Regions from separate parts of the Anaerobacillus sp. ABA4_114 genome, predicted to be linked through region 2. Evidence: predicted binding sites of a transcription regulator. Region 2 holds the regulator's gene; the other holds the start of a gene.
What was found. The regulator LexA, encoded in region 2, represses DNA repair genes until DNA is damaged. The targets are predictions, from matches to a motif close to CGAACATATGTTCG.
Positions count from the first base shown of each region.

Region 1 (8,072 bases), on a different contig from region 2:
ATTTGGTAAATGAGATTTATCAAATAATAGAGACAAAAGAACTTAGCTCGTACACTCAGCAAGAACTTGTAGACTTAGGCGATTCCTTGCAGAGTGGTGCAGTAGATATTAACTATGCACTCTTCGCAGATAACAAGGAAGTAAGGGAAGTAGTAAGGGCAGCATTCTCAAATGCAAACCTCATTCAAATCCAAATCCTCAAATAAACTATCGAGCTTAAAAGGTCAATCAAGAAATTTGGTTGACTTTTGCTATTACTTTTATATAACAATTAAAATTTTGAGATGAGGTGATAGTATGAGCAAGAATAAAAAGTTTAAAACGTTCGTTATGCCCCTGTCATTTAGTTTTATGTTATTAGCGGCACCTACGCTCTCTAATGCAGAAAACAGTAATGACAGCAACCTGGAACATTCATTAGAAAGCGTTGATCATGAGGGTTCGGTAAAATCATATGATGAGAGCACTAGCCAAAAAAACCTTCAAGAAGGCTCAGTAGAAGAGGGCAATACCGAACATGAAGAACAAGAAAGTAGTGAAGAGAGACATGAGAAAGAACATCATAATGAAAGTTATCATGTTAATAATGAAATAGAGGAAGAGGAGAAAGAACATAAGAAAGAGGAAGAATACAATGGCAACCATCAAGAAGATATTGAGAATGAGATTGAAATAGAAAACGAAGAAGTTGAAGAGATCGAGGAAGAAATAAAAAAATATGAAGAAGAACAAAGAGAAAAGTATGAAGAGGAAACAGAAGCAGTAAAAGAGGATGAGAAGAAATCATCAAACATAGAATCTTATAAGAATGAAAGAACTGAAAGAGCTAATGAAATTAGGAATAAGCTTATAGCTAAGCAACAAGAGTTTAAAGAGAAGAAGGAAGAACTCAAACTAAAGAAAGAGAAAATAGTAAAGGAACACCGTGAAAAACTAAAAGAAGCAGCAAGTAAATTAAATATTGATATTAAGAACTTATCAAACAAAGAAGCTAGAGAGACAATTAAATATCAATTGGAAGAGAAGAGAAGAAAACTAAACGATTAGAAAGAGTTTCTTCGAAATTCAATATCGATATTTCTGGTCTTTCTCATGAAGATGCAAAAGCTGAAATTCGCCAAACGATCCTAAAGAAAAAAGATGAAAGACTATCTGAACTAGGCGATAAACTCGGTATTAAACTGCAAAATCTCTCTACCGATGAAAAAAGAACCGCTATTAAAGAGGCGATAGAGGAACGCAAGCAAAAGAAAATTAGTGACATATCAGAAAGGTTAGGCGTGAATATTGATGGTATGAAGACCGAGGAAGCAATCTCTTACATAAAGAAAACACTTAAAGAAAAAGAAAGCCAGCTATCTGATATGGATGCGCCTGGAGAGGATAAATGATGAAGAAAAAACTGTTTCTTTCAATACTGCTCTCTTTGGCTCTGGTAGCTTGCTCTAGTGAAGATGGAGAACAAAAAGATAAGAAGACTCTTGAATCGGAACAGACTGTTGAAAAAACGGAGTTAACATCCATTAAAGAAAATATCGATGAAATTGATACTATAGAGCAGGAGTTAAATCATCTAGACGAAATAGATGAAGACCTAAAAGAGATTGATAAGATAGAAAAGGAGCTAAAAGAGTTAGAAGAACTTGAAGCTTCTATCGATTAACAATAAAACAGAGTTTTTTACACTCTGTTTTTTTGCTTATAAGCTTCAAATGAAGTATTAATATTTTCCCTAAAATACAGAATTACTTATAAGATAAAGATAAGAAAACAACTAATTACATAAAAAGGATGATGGAATTGATCGTTTATCATGGTTCAAAATCACTGTTTGAATTGTTCGATCTGGACAAAATAGGAACTAATGGAACAAGTGAGGGGAAAGGATTTTACTTTACGGATAACCAAAAAATAGCTCAAGGCTATGGACAAAAAGGTTACCTGTACACCATAGAATTTAATCATCATAAACCATTAGGGTATGATACAAAAACTATTACCAAACCAATGTTCAAAGCATACTTAAAAGCACTAGATAAAGAGACCGAATACTTATCCAATTGGGGTGATGTGAATTATGAAGGATATGAAAATGTACTAGATCGAGCAGTCGACGCAGAATTTGATGGTAGTGACAATGATGTGGATTTAATAGCTGGTGTTTGCAATGCGAGCGGGAGTATAGAAAAATCACTAACTACCCTTTATGAAACACTTGGATACGATAGCATTATTATGGAACCCGAGTGGGGAGGGCAGCAACTATATATTGCATTAACAAATGACATTCTAAAAATAATTAAAGTAGAAAAGATGGATTAAGCTAACAAAGAATTTAGAAGCTCAAATAAATTAAAATAAAAAGGATGATAATTTATGACTAACAAAACAATGAAATTTCTAGAAAATTTTCATAACCGCGAGGAAGACGTAGAGTTTATTATCAAAAGAGAAAAAGAAACACTTAAAGAAGGCGATATGTATTCTATTAGAGAATGGATGGAAGAAGAAATTTTTAATATGACCGGTCTTTCTGTTTCCTTACAAGAATCATTTGACCTTGTTGAGTATCCTGAAGGTCGATATTTTGCGTACCTGCATAGTGATACGCTAGCAGAAAGTAACGATGAAGACGGCAAGAAAATAGAAGAGCTTGGCTTGTCTGAAAGTGATGAAGATTGTACTAAAGCAATAAAAGAACTTTTAGATATCACGATTCATATTAAAGGAATTGAGCGTGAAGAAACAGCAAGTAAATAAGACATTAACTCAAAAAACCTTCAGTTTACTAACTGAAGGTTTTTCATTATCTTAACAGATTCATAATGTAGTTTTGATCTTGAAAAAAGAACGTTTGTTCGATATTATGAAGTTAAGTTAGGTTATCAAGTAGAAGGAAGGTTGAATGATCACAATGGAAGATAAATTGCCTATATTGCACGAAACGATTGCAGAGGCTATGGAATTTGCCTCGCTAGTACATCTCCAATACTCTAAGAGCGGTCAAAACTTAGATGTCACAGGATTAATCCATTACTGGGATAACCAAACACACCATTTAAGAATTGTTGACCAGAATGAGAATTTACATCGTATAGAGATAAATAGAATTTCAGATATACGTATCAGCACTAACATATAGTTAATGGTGCTTTTGTTTCTCGTTATCACTCTACTATGCTAATTTCCGTTCTATGTTCCGATCAAGAAGTAGCTTCTGAAAACCGTCCATACTTTTTTAAGGCAAATCGTTTTTCGTAGTGCGATCCCACATACTTTTTGTATCCGAAGAAGTCATCAACTTCTCTAGCCCACATTTTATCGGTGTTATAGTCTTTTTCACTTTGATATATGACGTGAGGGAACACTGAATCAACAAAAGTGACGTTGTTAGACATAAATAGATCTAGGTCATGGGTGTTTTCATGGTACCTCGCTTTACCAATGTACGTGATATTGCTTGACTCTGAATTAGTCATCAGTCGCTTTGGTAAGGCGATACAATCAAATAAGTATTCTACACCTTTAAGGTGTGTGTAATAATCTCCGTTGTTCATAATTTGTTCTCCTTTGTTTAAGGCTCAAAATAACGTTATCGTTAACAACATTATTCTTGTGCTATCTCCACAATACGCCTCATTTTATCCGCGTTTTTATCCTTGAGTGAGAGGGAATCAAACGAAGCCACTCCTAATATCTCTTTCTCATATACACCCATTGTTATGTAAGTCTCGTCGTCATTGACCATGCGAATTCCAGAAAACTCAGCACCCATAAATTCTAAAGGTTCGTAACGCTCATTAAATAACTCTTCCCATTGCTTTTTATGAAACAATCTTAGAGCCGTTTCAATATCCTCAGCACAACGAAACTCAAGCTGTATGTTTTCTCTTTGCTCATTATCTTTGATAAGGGTAAATAACAAATACCCTTTTACAGCAGACAACGATTGCATGCTTTTTACAGGCATAGTTTCAGCTCCTCAAGTTTTGGGCTTTTTTCAGTATTACGCTGATGCTTTTGATGAACCGCCAGAGCCCAGGTAGTAGTGCTCTGCATTTTCATCATTAACTGGAATGCTTTTAAGGAATCGGATACAATCCCATTTGTCATCACTTTGATAAACAACTTTATTTGTCCTTTTGTCGTACACTGTATGAATACATAGATTGAACATTTTCATCCTCCAAAATGTTTTAGTAGATTTAAACTGGATATGTTTTTAGAACTCTTTGTATATAAAAGGCGACTCAGCAAGCATTAATGAACTCATTCTCCAAAAATTAATGGGTCCATCCCGCTTAGCCGCTCCATAGCACGTTCGTATATTAGCGAAGATACCTTGTCCATTGATTCTCCAGTGACACTCACAGTTAACAGGGAACTAATGAGAAGGGAATCCTGGTTATACTCCTCTATATTCTTAGTAGCAGTAGCTTCATATGTAAATTCATTCTTATTACCTTTCCCTCTACATTCAATATGAACGTCATAACCCAATGCCATAAGTTTACGTATATCTTTGTTTTCCATTTGAAACATCCCGCTTTCTATAGAGAAAGGTCGTTAATGAGATAGTGTTTTCTTCTTGTTGCTACTTGAATTAATCCAAGAGAAACCCGTATCCGATTCCCACCAGTCACTATATTCAAATCCTATTTTCGTTAAATCGAATAACCCTTCGCGCTCTAAATCTGTCTCTTTATGTTGTTGAATCCAATTATCGTTTTTACCTAGTTGTTTCAACACTTGTTTCACCTCATGATCGAGCGGAACGTAAACAAACCAACATACATTGCAATCACAATCGTATTCGATAACTTTGTGATGAATGGAATTCACTAAATTTAGCGCCTCTTTATTCGTCATTCAAAATACACCTCTAAAAACAAGCAGACCATTAGTCTGGTTAATTTTTATTTGTACTACCTTTCCCTTTACGAATGATTTCGTCAACACTAGAAGGAGAACTCAAGAGTTCGAACATCATATGCAGATCCATGTCTCCAATCAAATCCTCTAGCTCCTTCACCGTGTCGTGTAGGTCTTCAAACTCATTTAAAAGCATCGTTTTAACTTCATGATCAATCTTTCCCGCAGCTGCAGCTTTTTCTAAATAGCTTTTCGTCTCGTTGATATCCATAAAAGAATAATCCTCCGACTTCTAGATATACACTTCACAAAATGCAATCTATGTTTTCTATAGGTACTTATCACAAAACCTCTTGTCGTCGTCGAATAGAAGAGCGTTCAGAGCAATCACTTCAAATTCATAAAGTCGGGCTCCATTCCTCACGCTTTTTAAGAGGGAACGTAACTTTAAACAATTTTTAATGTTTTCTCCTTCGTCCTCCATCTTTGATTCCAGTAGAGGGATTGTCATCTCTTGTTGTTCAGGTGTTAAAAGCGTACTTTCGATAACCAGGTGCGCCTTCTGCTTGTATTCTCTATAAGAAATTAGATAAAAAATCAATTGCAAAAAAAAAGCAGCCCCAGCAAAGGCAATGAAATAGGCATGGAATTGATCACTATGCACTTCTTTTATCGTACCGGGCAATAGCTGAAACATTACAAGATAGAATATATATAAAATTGCAGAATGCCAGATGGGTGGCGCGAATCTTCTCTGCATTTTAGTCATGCGTGACACTCACTTTCAAGATCAACTGGATTTTCACCGACGCGATATCCAGCACTATTTTTCTTTAAACAATGATAACATATCAAAAAATGCTTTTTCTACTTTTTTATCCATTTTAAATAACAAAATATTATTTTTACATATAAAAAATGAAACTTTTTGACTTTGAGAGTCTGATTAGACCGTTTCTTACTACTGTGCGGTTTAGAGAAAAAATTAACCATAATAAATTTCAATTACCATACTAGGTTACTACTTAAAAAAATTGACTAAATGCATTTTCATCGTACAAAGGATTTATTTAAAGGGGGGATTTAATGAAAGTGATGGAGACGTTTTTGAGAGGGAAAGAATCACCAACCGAAAAATGTGAAGATGGTTTTATCGTAACTGAAGATTATGCTGTGATGATTGATGGCGCTTCAGCGAAATCAGACTTATTGATTAACGGAAAGAAGACCGGTCGTTTTATTATGGAAGAAATTAAAAATAGCATTTACGAACTTGAACCAGATATCAACGCCATGGACTTTAAATTACATATCGATAAATCGATCCGCGATTCATATGAAAGAGAAGGGATAATGGATTTGATCCTCACTGACAAAAAAGCTGTTCCAGAAGCTAATGTAGTCGTGTTTAGCAAATCAAGAAGAGAGCTATGGTTTTTTGGCGATGCGATAGCAATGGTAGACGGAGTACCTTATGACAACACAAAGTATATAGACGAAATCACATCATCTGTAAGGAAGTTAGTGAATGAGTACCACCTCATTACCGGTTCCAAAACAGAGGAAGAGTTGTTGTTGAATGACGAAGGATCAAAATTTATTAAACCGCTCCTTGCTATGCAGCAGCATTTCCATGATACGGATTACAACACTTCCTTTGCTTATTCTTGTATAAATGGATTCGGAACAAATGAAGACCACATTAAAGTGGTACCGGTATCTAAAAATGCCAAACATATTGTGTTAGCAACGGATGGGTATCAAGAACTTTGCATGACACTGGAGGAAACAGAACTGCTTTTAAAAGATACTATAGATAAAGACATACTTGGTATACGAGAGTTTAAAACATTCAGGGGTATATCTAAAGGATTAGTTTCATATGACGACAGGGCTTATCTCAAGATAAGGCTGTGAGAGTTAATGTCATATATTGTACCTCTTGATAAGCCTTTCTAACAGGTGGAGATAAAAGTAATATAGATATTTTTATCAAGAATTTATCAAGAATTTATCAAGAATTTATCAAGAATTTTTACCGATACTGGGTCCGAATAAGTAGTATTTGCTGCAATCAACCACTAAGCATAATAGTACATGAAAAATTGATGCCCTAATAAAAATGTGGTGGAAAATACCTCCACATTTTTTAGTTCGTACTTTTTATATTGACCTTATGCCTAATTGAAAAATTTCCATTATCTTGACAAAGACAAAAAAGTAATACAAAATCCTCCTGATATGCAGGGGGGTGACTTTATGAAAGTTGGGTCTAGTTCGGTACAAAATGCTGTATTACATAATCAATCAAGGGTTAATAAAAACCTAGAAAATTCTATAAAGAAGCTGTCCACAGGAGAGCGAATCAATTCTGCGAAAGATGATTCTTCAGGTTTAGCAATTTCAACTCGTTTCACTTCCACTATTAATGGTAATAAGCAAGCCATTCAAAATATTGAAGACGCTATTTCAATGATAAAAGTCACTGAAGGAGCATCTCAATCAGTCATTGATCAACTTATAAGGTTGAGGAACCTTTCAGTAAGAGCTCAAAACGACACCTTTTCAATGACTGATAAAGAAAGTATGAAACAAGAAGCCGACGAGATCTTAAATTCAATCCAAGGCATCACAAACTCCACAACTTATAACAACAAAAAAGTATTAGCAGCTGTAAGTGGAATCAATTTTAAAGATGAGCCTTCAAGATATGTAACGATCCCCAACCAGTCTTCCTTGTTAGCTTCTGATGAATTTACAGTTGAAGTAGACTTAAAGATGAGAGAAACTACAGAAGACCAAAAGTTAGCTTCACTTTCTATCCCTTATAGTGGCGGTTTTGTACTTGGTGTAATTAATGGAAGGCTATATCCAGAAGTATGGGATTCTTCAGGTAATCGCTATACATTCCGAAACGGAACAGTACCTATAGACCAAGATACAACATTAGGAATCACTTGGAAGACAGGAGGAGACCTTATTGGATACATTGATGGCAACGAGACTTTTAGAATCTCTGCGAGTTCAGACCAGGTCGGAAATACAACTCACGATTTTATGATAGGAAAAGCTTGGAGTAATGGATACTACACTCCCCCCGACTCCACTTTCAATGAAGTGCGCTATTATAAGCGAGAGTTATCAAGTTCAGAAATGAAAAGTAATGCCGATGGCGAAGTGGTGAGAAATGGAATAACAGG
Region 1 covers NZ_JBSWUM010000002.1:237,623-245,694, reverse strand. The annotation lists gene ACXAEY_RS22800 (hypothetical protein) at 1-206, shown strand, start outside; gene ACXAEY_RS22795 (hypothetical protein) at 298-1,047, shown strand; gene ACXAEY_RS22790 (hypothetical protein) at 1,391-1,663, shown strand; gene ACXAEY_RS22785 (ADP-ribosyltransferase-containing protein) at 1,801-2,322, shown strand; gene ACXAEY_RS22780 (hypothetical protein) at 2,377-2,760, shown strand; gene ACXAEY_RS22775 (YolD-like family protein) at 2,906-3,142, shown strand; gene ACXAEY_RS22770 (hypothetical protein) at 3,204-3,557, opposite strand; gene ACXAEY_RS22765 (hypothetical protein) at 3,608-3,970, opposite strand; gene ACXAEY_RS22760 (hypothetical protein) at 4,007-4,177, opposite strand; gene ACXAEY_RS22755 (hypothetical protein) at 4,270-4,533, opposite strand; gene ACXAEY_RS22750 (hypothetical protein) at 4,567-4,869, opposite strand; gene ACXAEY_RS22745 (hypothetical protein) at 4,910-5,143, opposite strand; gene ACXAEY_RS22740 (hypothetical protein) at 5,201-5,641, opposite strand; gene ACXAEY_RS22735 (hypothetical protein) at 5,959-6,789, shown strand; gene ACXAEY_RS22730 (flagellin N-terminal helical domain-containing protein) at 7,132-8,072, shown strand, end outside.
Region 1: ACXAEY_RS22775 (YolD-like family protein) is a predicted target of LexA. The motif match lies at 2,848-2,861, and genes of this name have one in related genera.

Region 2 (8,072 bases):
CGGTTGCTCATCGCTCTTGTGAAAAAAGAATCCGCAGAGCAAGCAGTTCGATTCGCGCACGAAGCGATTGAAATGCACGGTGGGAACGGGTACATAGAAGACTTCGTCACACCAAGACTATTACGAGACGCTCAAGTATTAACGGTTTGGGAAGGAACAGCGAATATTCTTGGTTTAGAGGTGCTTAGGCTGATCAAAAAGCACAATGTCCATCGGATGTTTATTGATAAAATGAAGCATGAGTTAGAGAAAATTCCACAAGAAGCAGGTAGAAAAGAACTTGTTTACGGTGGTATTTCAGTACTAGAGAAGAAATTGGCACAATTGGAGAAGATGGATGAAGCACGACAGACTCTCCACTGTAAACGTATTACTAACTTAATGACGTCTATCTATGAAAGTGTGATTTCGTTAAGAGATGCCGCGGCAGGCGGGATGAGAAAGCGTGCGATAGCGGAACTTTTTTTACGAGACACGTGGGGTAAAGATGAGTTTGAGCTTAGTGATCAAACCTTAACGTATTATGAAATGATTATTGAACATAAAGAAAGCGTGAAGACTTAGTGAACGATAAACGTTGTTAAAGGTGGCTAATTTCATGTTTTGGGTTGTAGCGTTATTTGATAAGAATACAGAACAAGAAATCAAAGCGATATGGGAAGAGCTAAAGCAAAACTCGATTTCTTTTTACTCAGAAGAAGTGAAAGATGCGAGACCTCATCTCACATTGGGACATTATTACGAATTAGATAAAGAGGCATTCATTAAAGGTATGAAAACATTTTATGAAGCAAAAGGTTGCTTCGAAATTACATTTAATACGATTGGATCCTTTTTAAATTATCAAACCCTATTTCTATCACCTACACATACAAAAAAACTATTAGAACTGCATTCAAATCACCATGATTTTTTTAGTGAGTTAAGTACGAATGCCAATCCATACTATGAACCTGATCAATGGATACCGCATTGTACGTTGGCAAATAACTTATCATCCGATAAACTCTCTGAAGCATTTAACTATTGTATGAAACGAATTCAAACACTTGAAGGAAGAGTTGAAGAAATTGCACTTATTGAATTGGTAGATGATGAAGGCTTTGATGCACCTATAATCTATACAAAGCCTTTAAAAGAGTAGTGATTCTTGATAGAAAATGTTTATTTGGAAGGAAAACAGCTACAAGAAGCTGTTTTTCTGTTAAGTAAAAGATTTGAAGATGTACTTAATTCCATCCCATAAAGCTAAGCTCGCTATTACGACTAAAATCAGTTTAGCAGTATTTTACACTAGGCACCTCCAAAGTTTTGTAACTGTAGTACGTACTAAATATGAGAAAAGTTTCGGTTCTTTTAAAGTTGTAGTGTAAGCATCGAAATGTGAAGGCGGTAGAAGAGAATGATATGGGTTATGACTCAAAATCTTGAAAGCTTCGTGAATGTGAAAGAAATAACTGTAAAAGATAACATGATCGAAGGGGTCATAGAGAGAAGATTCTTCATCGAATGGAAAAAGACGTTAGGAACGTTTGAATCGAACGAAAGAGCATTGGAAGTGCTTAAGGAATTGTATAACGGTATCGATGAAAGAGTCGGGAATATCACAAAGGTAGTAATACCATTAAAATAACGTGAACTCTCCGTAATCAAAAAACTGTCTCGATAAACAATCGAGACAGTTTTTTGTGAATCTATAACATTACTTTTTATATTGATCAATTTTTAGCTGTAATTTTCTTGCGATAACGTCAGATGAATCGTTCAGCTCTTGGTTTGTTAACGTCACTTTTGCAATGCTTTCGTCCATTTCCAAAGCTTCTGCAAACAATCCTCCGAGTCCGCGAGCGCGGCGATCGACTTCAAGCATGACATCTAAATGGTTATCGTGTAAAAAGAAGATCGCTTCGAGTTCATCTAAGTAAGCGCGATATTCCCCGCTAGGCGTGAATTCGAACTCTTGAACATAGCCGTAGCGAGACTGCTCCATTTCCACCTTTTTCACATGGAAGCCCAGGTAGCTTTCTAATGCTTCGATTACTTTTTTTACATGTGGATGTGGAGAAACTTGAATAAGGTCTCTATCTTTTGGATCAAGCGCCATCGGGATGTCTAGCCCTGTCTCAAACCATACTGGAAGCCTTCCGAGTGAAGCTGGCGTGTCGTATGGAAGTTGAATGGAAAACGGGATTTCTTTCGTTTCACCTTCTGAGATCTTCTCCTGATCAGCAACCTTATATTTCTTTAGCGCCACTTTTTCTCTTACTTTTTTATCATCTACTTCACGGATAGCTTCTGTCATAAGGAAGATATGAATCGCATCGATCGATTGCTCGATTTCACCACCCTTGATGACAACTTTACCATTAACGGTTTCCCCCGGAACGAAATAATCCTTCTCTAACTGCGTATCAACCTTTGCAGCACCTACTCCGACACTTGCTAGAAACTTCTTAAACATGATTTTCCACCTTTCATAATTAGCTGTTTCCTGATTATACGATAAGAGATAAAAAAAGGATTCATGTTTTTAGAATAAAAAAATAAGAAGCGCAATTTGCGCTTCTAGTGGATTGAACGAAATACACCGATGACTTTACCTAGAATGGAAACTGAATCAAGGATGATCGGCTCCATCGATGAATTCTCTGGTTGTAGGCGGAAGTAGTTGCTTTCTTTAAAGAATCGCTTAACCGTAGCTTCGCTATCTTCCGTCATCGCGACAACAATATCTCCGTTGTTCGCAGTAGGCTGTTGTTTCACAATTACCATGTCACCGTTATAAATGCCAGCTTCGATCATACTGTCACCTTCGATGATTAGCATGAACGTGTGCTCGTCATCTTGTACAAAGTGTTCTGGTAGAGGAAAATACTCTTCAACATTTTCGATCGCCGTTATCGGTTGGCCGGCAGTTACTTTACCAATGACCGGAATGTTCACCGTTTCTGGACGAGGAATATCGATCGTTTCATCTAGTCCGAGTACTTCGATTGCTCTTGGTTTCGTTGGGTCGCGTCGGATGTAACCTTTCTTCTCAAGTCTTGCAAGGTGTCCGTGGACAGTTGAGCTTGAAGCGAGTCCTACAGCTTCACCAATTTCTCTAACGGAGGGTGGATAACCCTTTTGTTTCACTTCGACTTTAATAAAGTCCAGAATATCCTGCTGACGGTTTGATAGTTTCATATCTCTGGCACCTCGTTCCAATCTATCTATTTGTTAGTAGTATACCAGAATTTTTGTTCGCATACAAACATAAGTTCGAAAATTCAGTTGACACGAACAGAGGTTCTGTTTATACTGAAACCAGAACAAATATTCGTATTCGGGGTGATTGGGATGAGAAAACAAGCTAGAGGCTTGTCTGGAATTGATTTTCTTGTCATTATATCTTTTGTGGCCGTATTAATATTCGTGTTTGTATCATTGAGAGCAGCAGCTGCTGAAGGGTATGATCGTTATACTGAAATTGAATTAGAGCGGGGAGATACTGTTCTTGAAATCGCAGAAGAATATCGTGATGCACATGAGCTGTCTGACCGTAATTTTATCAGCTGGGTGGAAGAAGCGAACAAAATAGATGCAGATCGAATAGTAGCAGGAGATACACTTATCATTCCTGTTGAGGCAAATGCAACAGCGCTGGGGGTAAAGGAAAAGGAATGAATGCAATCATATACTGTCGGGTAAGTACAAAGAAAGAAACACAGGAATCATCACTTGCCAGGCAAAAAGAAGAGCTGCAAAGATTTGCAGCTCAATCTGGTTTTACAGTACATAAAGTGATCGAGGAAAAGCACAGTGGATATGACATTGATCGAAATGGCATCTTAGAAGTTTTAGATTTGTTGAAAGAAGGCTCAGCAGACGTTCTTCTTATTCAAGATGAAACAAGATTAGGAAGAGGAAATGCTAAGATCGCCCTGCTTCATGCAATCCATAAGTATGGCGGAACGATTTATACAGTAAACCAGAACGGTGAGCTACAGCTATCTGAAGCTGATTCGATGGTCCTTGAAATCGTAAGTATCGTTGAGGAGTTTCAAAGGAAACTACATAACCTTAAAATAAAGCGAGGAATGGAGAAAGCGGTACGAGAGGGGTATAAGCCTCAGCGGAATTTAAGTGACCAACGGCACGGGGGAAGGGAACGAAAGATTGTTCCAATCGAAGAAATAGTGAATTTACGTGATAGAGGGTTAACGTTCCACGAGATTGCCGCTACGTTAAAAGGGTTTGGTTATGGAGCATCAAAAGCAACGGTTCATAGGCGCTACAAGGAGCATGTTGACGAATTGGAGAAGAAGCTATAAACTTGCCTGTGGTAACGACTTACGTTAGGATAAAAGTAATTAGATGTTATAAAGGAGTTATTTCTGTATGTTATCACAGGATAAAATAAAGCGAATTAATGAGCTCTCAAGAAAATCAAAAGAGTCTCAACTAACAGATCAAGAGAAAAAAGAACAAAAAGATCTTCGTCAAGAATATCTTCAAAGTCTTCGTTCTTCCTTTGAAAACCAACTTCATTCCATTAAGGTAGTGGATGAGACGGGCGATGACGTTACACCTGACAAGCTAAAAGAGAGTAAAAAAAATAGAGGTCCGATTCAGTAAAAATAGCCTAATTTTGCATTTCGCAAAATTAGGCTATTTTTTTGGTTGCAATTTTTAGAAAATTCGTTATACTGTACTATAACAAGGTGTTATATTACAAAGAGAGAGGATGGATAGGATGTTTGTTGTAACGGATTCAGCGGCTGAGTTTTACAAGAATGAAATGGAGCTTAATAATGGGGATTGTTTAAGACTTTTTGTAAGGTACGCTGGGAGTGGAGATAGCGGTGGATTTTCACTAGGAGTAATGTCTGATAAGCCTGCTACAGACGATTTCAAAAAAGAAGTTGGGGGAATCACTTACTTCGTGAAGCCGGGAGATGAATGGTTCGTTGATCGAATGAAACTAGATTATGATGCGAAGTGCGGTGGCGTTCTTTGCGACCTACCGAGCATGGCATAACATAAACCTGTACTATAACATATATGTTATAGTACAGGTTTTTTGGTTTCGACAAAACTAGTGGAAACTGAACTACAGGTATAGACAATCATCTTAATGAATTTCCTTTATACTTATGTTTATTATACAAGGTAGACAGGAGGAATCGATATGAGGCATTATGAGATGCACTTGATCAAGCAAGAAATAGCCGTTCAATATGGTGGAAAAGAACTCCTGTTATATCAACTATTTAATGAAAGAAAACGTACGCTTCGGAAAGAAGCAAAAGAATTGCTAGACAAACAAATTGAATTTATTTCAGAGTCTATCCCTGTAATAGATGTGAATCGATATCTTGTTTCAGAATTAGGTGGATTCCGGAATTATGAATATCGAAATGGAGGGCATTGTTTAACGATTTTACAATCGAAAAGTGACGGCTCTCTGTTTGTAAACCAAAAGAAAATCAACGTATATTCGAACGGTACATATGAAGCAGAGACGATCTTCTTTGAGGTGCTAAGAAAGCTCACTCCTACTTTCTTTGCCATCGATCATCAATCGAATCGATATGGATGGCTCAACCCGCTCAAAAAACAAAAGCTAGTTTAAACAAACCCTACTATTTTAGTAGACGTTATTGTATAATCAGGAAGGGTTGTAGTACACTAATGGAAGAGAAAGAATAAGGAGGAAATACAGCATGTGGTGGATGTATACGCTTGTGGGCGTTCTAGCATTAATTGCTGGGGCTGCGCTTGGCTTTTTTATTGCCCGCAAATATATGATGGATTATCTAAAGAAAAATCCCCCTATCAATGAAAATATGCTTCGCGTAATGATGATGCAAATGGGGCAAAAACCTTCTCAGAAGAAGATTAATCAGATGATGAAGGCTATGAATAGTCAAATGGATAATAACAAATAATGTACTGGCACTCTGGGAACAGAGTGCTTTTTATATGGAGAGGTTTTGGTTGACGGGCATATTCTAGATGATGATATGATAAGATAGACTATATTTTATTAGGAAGTGTTGAGATGACGGTAAGAAAGCTAGTATTCGTATCAGGGCTATCGCTCGCTCTTGTGGCAGGTTGTTCATCGAATGAGCAGAGTGATCAGACGATGAATGATGAAAAGTCGGAGCAGACTGAGCCTGATAAAGAAGAAAAAAACGAAGATAACAAGACCAATAGTGAAGCGAACGAAGAAAATAGCTCTTCAAATGAAGATACGAATCAAAATGGTGCGAATAACGAACCTGATGAGTCACAACAAAATGCTTATCCAGCTATGGGTGAAACGGTGACGGAAGAAAATGGCAAAAAAATCGTAACAAATCCTGATAGTATCTATGTTGTGGCTAACAAAAACAGAAATTTGCCGGCTGATTTTGTTCCGAAAAACCTTGTAGAACCTAATGTCCCTTTTTATGCAAATGAAGGTGATCCGAAGAGACTGATGGTAGACGAAGCAGCAAAGGCGCTTGAAGAAATGTTTGCAGCTGCAGAAGAAGCTGATATGCAAATCAAAGCTGTCTCTGGTTACCGTTCTTATGAAAGACAGGAAGCGATTTTTGCTTACAACGCAGAAAGATACGGTGCCGAGAAAGCAAATCAGGTGAGTGCACATGCAGGGCAGAGTGAACACCAGACAGGATTAACGATGGATATTAGTACACCTTCACTGAATGGTGCGTTAACTGAGAAGTTCGGGAGTACCCCTGAAGGTGAATGGGTAGCTGAAAATGCATACAAATACGGGTTTGTTGTGAGGTACCTTAAAGGAAAAGAAGACATTACTGGCTATCAATATGAGCCTTGGCATGTTCGGTATGTAGGAAAAGAAGCTGCCAAAGAAATTCATGAAGCTGGAATAACTCTTGAAGAATTCTTTGCAAAGTAAATCGTTACGTAATGTTCACACAATTTAATGTGAAAACCGGTACAATGGGGTTGAAACGATTTCAGAATGCGCATGCTAAGTGCGTGCATAGAACGGGAGTTAGGTTATGGCTGATTTAAATATTTTTTTAGCTTTTGGAGCGGGATTCCTGTCCTTTATCTCTCCTTGTGTATTGCCGCTTTATCCGGCGTTTATTTCATACATTACAGGGGTATCAGTAAATGACTTAAAAGAAGAACGGGGAATGATGCAGCGGAGAGCAATTCTACATACAGTATTCTTCTTATTAGGCTTTTCGATTATTTTTCTCGTTCTAGGAATGTCTGCTTCACTTATTGGAAACTTGTTTGTTCAATATAAAGACTTATTGAGACAAGTAGGGGCGATCTTAATTGTAGTTTTCGGACTCGTTGTCGTAGGGTTTTGGAAACCTTCTTTCCTTTTGAAAGATCGACGGTTAACGATTCGGAATCGTCCATCAGGCTTCATTGGATCTGTGTTGATCGGAATGGGCTTTGCTGCTGGTTGGACTCCATGTACTGGTCCGATTTTAGCAGCAGTTATCGCACTTGGTGTTTCAAACCCGGGAGCTGGTCTCTTCTATATGGTTGCATATACGCTAGGGTTTTCCATTCCGTTCTTCCTGTTATCATTCTTTATCGGAAAGTTACAGTGGATTAAGAAGAACAGCACAGTCATTATGAAAGCAGGCGGATATTTAATGATCGTTATGGGAGTATTGCTATACTTTAATTTCATGACGATGTTCACTTCATTCCTTGTTAACAATCTCTTTAACGGTTTTCAAGGATTCTAACTAGAAAGGATGCGACTCGATGCAACGTAGCAACGATCTTATTTTAAAAACAACAACGACGATCATCGTCTTTATCATCATGGGGTTCTCGATCTATCTCTTTTTCGCTGGTCATAATGCGCCAGGTGGCGGATTTATCGGTGGATTAATGACTTCTGGAGCGCTTGTGCTGCTTTATATCTCCTATGGATTTAAAACGATGGAACGGGTCATTCGGTTTGACTTCAAAAACTTTATTCCAATCGGATTGTTGATAGCGGTTTTAACTGGAATCGGCTCGTTTTTCTTCGGCCAGCCCTTTTTAAGCCATACGGATGCTTACTTTGAGCTTCCAATCCTAGGGCA
Region 2 covers NZ_JBSWUM010000001.1:2,189,611-2,197,682, reverse strand. The annotation lists gene ACXAEY_RS11145 (acyl-CoA dehydrogenase family protein) at 1-564, shown strand, start outside; gene ACXAEY_RS11140 (2'-5' RNA ligase family protein) at 599-1,144, shown strand; gene ACXAEY_RS11135 (hypothetical protein) at 1,403-1,633, shown strand; gene ACXAEY_RS11130 (sporulation protein) at 1,703-2,461, opposite strand; gene lexA (transcriptional repressor LexA) at 2,566-3,186, opposite strand; gene yneA (cell division suppressor protein YneA) at 3,340-3,666, shown strand; gene ACXAEY_RS11115 (YneB family resolvase-like protein) at 3,663-4,313, shown strand; gene ACXAEY_RS11110 (DUF896 domain-containing protein) at 4,381-4,617, shown strand; gene ACXAEY_RS11105 (HesB/YadR/YfhF family protein) at 4,736-5,020, shown strand; gene sirA (sporulation inhibitor of replication protein SirA) at 5,171-5,614, shown strand; gene ACXAEY_RS11095 (YneF family protein) at 5,706-5,930, shown strand; gene ACXAEY_RS11090 (M15 family metallopeptidase) at 6,044-6,910, shown strand; gene ACXAEY_RS11085 (cytochrome c biogenesis protein CcdA) at 7,017-7,727, shown strand; gene ACXAEY_RS11080 (Na(+)/H(+) antiporter subunit B) at 7,747-8,072, shown strand, end outside.